Regions from separate parts of the Ureibacillus thermosphaericus genome, predicted to be linked through region 2. Evidence: a T-box and tRNA genes for the amino acid it is inferred to sense, from the RefSeq annotation. Region 2 holds a T-box; the other holds one or more tRNA genes.

Region 1 (2,455 bases), 1.4 Mb from region 2:
ATCTGGGCACTGTCTCAACGAGAGACTCGGTGAAATTATAGTACCTGTGAAGATGCAGGTTACCCGCGACAGGACGGAAAGACCCCGTGGAGCTTTACTGTAACCTGATATTGAATTTCGGTGCAACTTGTACAGGATAGGTAGGAGCCGTAGAAGGGGGAGCGCCAGCTTCCCTGGAGGCGCCCTTGGGATACTACCCTGGTTGTACTGAAATTCTAACCCGCAAGCCTGATCGGCTTGGGAGACAGTGTCAGGTGGACAGTTTGACTGGGGCGGTCGCCTCCTAAAAGGTAACGGAGGCGCCCAAAGGTTCCCTCAGAATGGTTGGAAATCATTCGCAGAGTGTAAAGGCATAAGGGAGCTTGACTGCGAGACCTACAAGTCGAGCAGGGTCGAAAGACGGGCTTAGTGATCCGGTGGTTCCGCATGGAAGGGCCATCGCTCAACGGATAAAAGCTACCCCGGGGATAACAGGCTTATCTCCCCCAAGAGTCCACATCGACGGGGAGGTTTGGCACCTCGATGTCGGCTCATCGCATCCTGGGGCTGTAGTCGGTCCCAAGGGTTGGGCTGTTCGCCCATTAAAGCGGTACGCGAGCTGGGTTCAGAACGTCGTGAGACAGTTCGGTCCCTATCCGTCGTGGGCGTAGGAAATTTGAGAGGAGCTGTCCTTAGTACGAGAGGACCGGGATGGACACACCGCTGGTGTACCAGTTGTCTTGCCAAAGGCACCGCTGGGTAGCTATGTGTGGACGGGATAAGTGCTGAAAGCATCTAAGCATGAAGCCCCCCTCAAGATGAGATTTCCCATTGCATAAGCAAGTAAGATCCCTCAAAGACGATGAGGTAGATAGGTCCGAGGTGGAAGCACGGTGACGTGTGGAGCTGACGGATACTAATCGATCGAGGACTTAACCAATCATTTCAATGTCGTTATCCAGTTTTGAGAGAACAAAAATTATTTTAAAAAAACACTTGCAATTCTTTGATTAAGTGATATAATAGTTCTTGTCTCAAAACAAATAGTCTAGTGACGATGGCAAAGAGGATACACCCGTTCCCATACCGAACACGGAAGTTAAGCTCTTTAGCGCCGATGGTAGTAAGGGGCTTCCCCTTGTGAGAGTAGGACGTTGCTAGGCTAATATATGGAGGATTAGCTCAGCTGGGAGAGCACCTGCCTTACAAGCAGGGGGTCGGCGGTTCGATCCCGTCATCCTCCACCATATCATGCCGGTGTAGCTCAATTGGCAGAGCAACTGACTTGTAATCAGTAGGTTGAGGGTTCGATTCCTTTCGCCGGCACCATCATGAGCCATTAGCTCAGTGGTAGAGCATCTGACTTTTAATCAGAGGGTCGAAGGTTCAAGTCCTTCATGGCTCACCATTTTGCGGGTGTGGCGGAATTGGCAGACGCACTAGACTTAGGATCTAGCGCCTCACGGCGTGGGGGTTCGACTCCCTCCACCCGCACCATTTAAAATATAATTATTGCGGAAGTAGTTCAGTGGTAGAACACCACCTTGCCAAGGTGGGGGTCGCGGGTTCGAACCCCGTCTTCCGCTCCAATAATGCCGGGGTGGCGGAATTGGCAGACGCACAGGACTTAAAATCCTGCGGTAGGTGACTACCGTACCGGTTCGACTCCGGTCCTCGGCACCATGTAAAATAGAAGTTAGCGCCAGTAGCTCAATTGGATAGAGCGTCTGACTACGGATCAGAAGGTTGTGGGTTCGACTCCTGCCTGGCGCGCCATAAAATCGGGAAGTAGCTCAGCTTGGTAGAGCACTTGGTTTGGGACCAAGGGGTCGCAGGTTCGAATCCTGTCTTCCCGACCATACATTATATTGGGGCATTAGCTCAGCTGGGAGAGCGCCTGCCTTGCACGCAGGAGGTCAGCGGTTCGATCCCGCTATGCTCCACCATGAACCTTGAAAACTGAACAACAAAACGTTAATGCAATAAATTATCTAGTTGTTAACCCTCGTTAACAAACTAGATTCGGACATTCAATTTTTGAGCAAATCAAATTTTCTTTCATGGAGAGTTTGATCCTGGCTCAGGACGAACGCTGGCGGCGTGCCTAATACATGCAAGTCGAGCGAACCAATTGAAAGCCTAGCTTTCATGAGGTTAGCGGCGGACGGGTGAGTAACACGTGGGTAACCTGCCCTATAGACTGGGATAACTCGCGGAAACGCGTGCTAATACCGGATAAAACATCAAAGTGCATGCTTTGATGTTGAAAGATGGTTCTACTATCACTATAGGATGGGCCCGCGGCGCATTAGCTTGTTGGTGGGGTAACGGCCTACCAAGGCGACGATGCGTAGCCGACCTGAGAGGGTGATCGGCCACACTGGGACTGAGACACGGCCCAGACTCCTACGGGAGGCAGCAGTAGGGAATCTTCCACAATGGGCGAAAGCCTGATGGAGCAACGCCGCGTGAGCGA
Region 2 (2,455 bases):
AGAACGCTCAGAGTGTCCAACGGAATGCGTATGTTCCTCAATTTTTATTAAGTAGCCTTGTTGTTTTAAGTCTTCCACAATTTGCTTGCGGCATTCAAATCGGTCTATACCTTGATATTTGCCAGCATTTTCGTTCATTGTACCGTCTTCATTCATTACTAAAATTCGTTCTAAATTGTGACGGTTTCCTACTTCAAAGTCATTTGGATCATGGGCTGGTGTAATTTTCACAACACCTGTACCAAATTCCATATCCACATATTCATCTGCTACGATTGGAATTTCACGATTGACAAGCGGTAAGATTACTGTTTTGCCGATGTACGGTTTATAACGTTCATCTTCAGGATGAACAGCTACAGCAGTATCCCCAAGCATTGTTTCAGGTCGTGTAGTAGCAACTTCCAAATAACCTGAGCCGTCCGCAAGCGGATATTTCATATGATAGAAGGCACCAGGGATTTCTTTATAAATTACTTCGATATCTGATAAAGCAGTTTTTGCTTCCGGGTCCCAGTTGATGATGCGTTCGCCGCGATAAATGTATCCTTTTTCATAAAGACGTACGAACACTTCTTTTACAGCATCAGATAAACCTTCATCCAATGTGAAACGCTCTTTTGTATAGTCCAATGACAATCCTAATTTTGCCCATTGTTCACGAATATGGCTAGCATATTCTTCCTTCCATTCCCACGTTTTTTCAAGGAATTTTTCACGACCCAAATCGTAGCGACTTTTTCCTTCTTCACGCAACTTCGCTTCTACTTTTGCTTGTGTTGCAATTCCAGCATGGTCCATACCTGGAAGCCATAATGCATCATATCCTTGCATCCGTTTCATGCGAATAATAATATCTTGCAATGTTGTATCCCAAGCGTGACCAAGATGCAGTTTTCCTGTTACGTTTGGTGGTGGAATAACAATGGAATATGGTTTTTTGTCACTATTTGGATCTGCTTCGAAAAATTTCCCTTCTAGCCACCATTTATAACGACCTTGTTCAACTGAATTTGGATCGTACTTAGTTGGCATTGTCACGTTTTCTGACATGAATGTTCCTCCTTTAGTTGATTGAATTTTGGCAAAATAAAAAACTCCTTATCCCAAAAAGGACGAAGGAGTTTCGCGGTACCACCTTTTTTCCATTTAGACAATAAATGTCTAAATAGCGCTCATTTCGATAACGGTGTTCAACCGACTTTTACTACTTCAATTTCATAAAAGTTGCTCCATGGCTACCTTCAAATGCGTGCATGCGGAAACTTTTCAGCTACCGTTTCCTCTCTTTAGCATGCAACATCATTTTACTCTTCCAGTTCATCGCATCAATGTGTATTCAACTGCTTAAATCATTGTATAAAATTTAGCAGCAGTTTTCAAGTTTGAAGGAAATGAAAGGAGTGATTTCCATGTCATTATTCCACAAAAGACGAAAAAATTATAATCCTTGGTTATTACCGCCTTGGCTTCGAAAAATACGTTTTTTTGCAAAAAGCATTTGTATCCCAATTACAGTTTTTCAAGCTATTCGCGTCGTTTTTATTCCTACGACAGGTGATGTATTACTGCTATTTCTACTTGCCCTCATTTCATGGTTGTTATGGACGGATATGATCTAAATTTCAATACGCTATAATTTTCAGAAAGCTCATTATAGAAGTCATCTGAATCAGAAGGAATCTTAAACTTTTCATCAATGAATAGTTTACTAGATGATTCATTAACTAATTTTACTTCTTCCGTTTCTTTTCGAATTTTTTTTGCTTCTTCCACAAAGTTATATTCTTCAGGTGGTTCTACGGAAATGGACGGATTTTCATGTAGAGTAAATTCATCAGAATTCGAAAATTGTTGATTTTCATTCATTTTCGACGAATGGTCAGTAGTTTCAATCGTTGTTTGTTGCAATGGTTCATTTACTAGTGGATGTTCTAATGTAGATGGTGGCTGGTCAGTTTTGGCTCTTTCTAATACTTCTCCTGTATTAGCCGCCACAACGGCTACTCGTTCAGCTACCTTCTCTTCAGATTCTACTTGGAATAATGCACCTACTACCGGTTCATCAAATGTGCATTTTACTTCCCATTTAAACGTACAGCTTGAGCCATCATATACAAAAAAGGATATATCATCAACAAGCAATTCTGGTCGACAATCTTTTGCAACTTTCTCACGAGGTAAATCAACTTCTAAAGGCAATGCGTATTCAAAGTAACCTTCATCACCTTTTAAATCTAAATGTTCAATTAACGTACCTTCGCTATAATCTGGCTTTATTTTTGGATTAAACTTCACTGTTGCTTTAATATGATAAATGCCTGTTAAACGAAGAGATTCTTCTAATTCTGTTTGTTGCCAACGCGGGATGACTTGGACCGAAACAACTTCTTCTACAATCCCATAAGCTTCTGGAAAAATAAATTGCGTCATCATTTCCCAATTGATTTTTGCC

What was found. The T-box of region 2 lies ahead of UtA1_RS12475 (valine--tRNA ligase). A T-box ahead of a tRNA ligase gene usually reads a tRNA of that ligase, here a tRNA-Val.
Region 1: it has a tRNA-Val gene. The T-box ahead of UtA1_RS12475 (valine--tRNA ligase) is inferred to sense a tRNA for this amino acid. The anticodon was not compared.

Annotation. Positions count from the first base shown of each region.
Region 1 covers NZ_AP018335.1:470,338-472,792, reverse strand. The annotation lists rRNA gene UtA1_RS02265 (23S ribosomal RNA) at 1-919, shown strand, start outside; rRNA gene rrf (5S ribosomal RNA) at 1,027-1,142, shown strand; tRNA gene UtA1_RS02255 (tRNA-Val) at 1,151-1,226, shown strand; tRNA gene UtA1_RS02250 (tRNA-Thr) at 1,233-1,308, shown strand; tRNA gene UtA1_RS02245 (tRNA-Lys) at 1,313-1,387, shown strand; tRNA gene UtA1_RS02240 (tRNA-Leu) at 1,392-1,476, shown strand; tRNA gene UtA1_RS02235 (tRNA-Gly) at 1,494-1,568, shown strand; tRNA gene UtA1_RS02230 (tRNA-Leu) at 1,574-1,662, shown strand; tRNA gene UtA1_RS02225 (tRNA-Arg) at 1,679-1,755, shown strand; tRNA gene UtA1_RS02220 (tRNA-Pro) at 1,762-1,838, shown strand; tRNA gene UtA1_RS02215 (tRNA-Ala) at 1,850-1,925, shown strand; rRNA gene UtA1_RS02210 (16S ribosomal RNA) at 2,037-2,455, shown strand, end outside.
Region 2 covers NZ_AP018335.1:2,601,512-2,603,966, forward strand. The annotation lists gene UtA1_RS12475 (valine--tRNA ligase) at 1-1,053, opposite strand, end outside; T-box leader at 1,109-1,333, opposite strand; gene UtA1_RS12485 (hypothetical protein) at 1,588-2,455, opposite strand, start outside.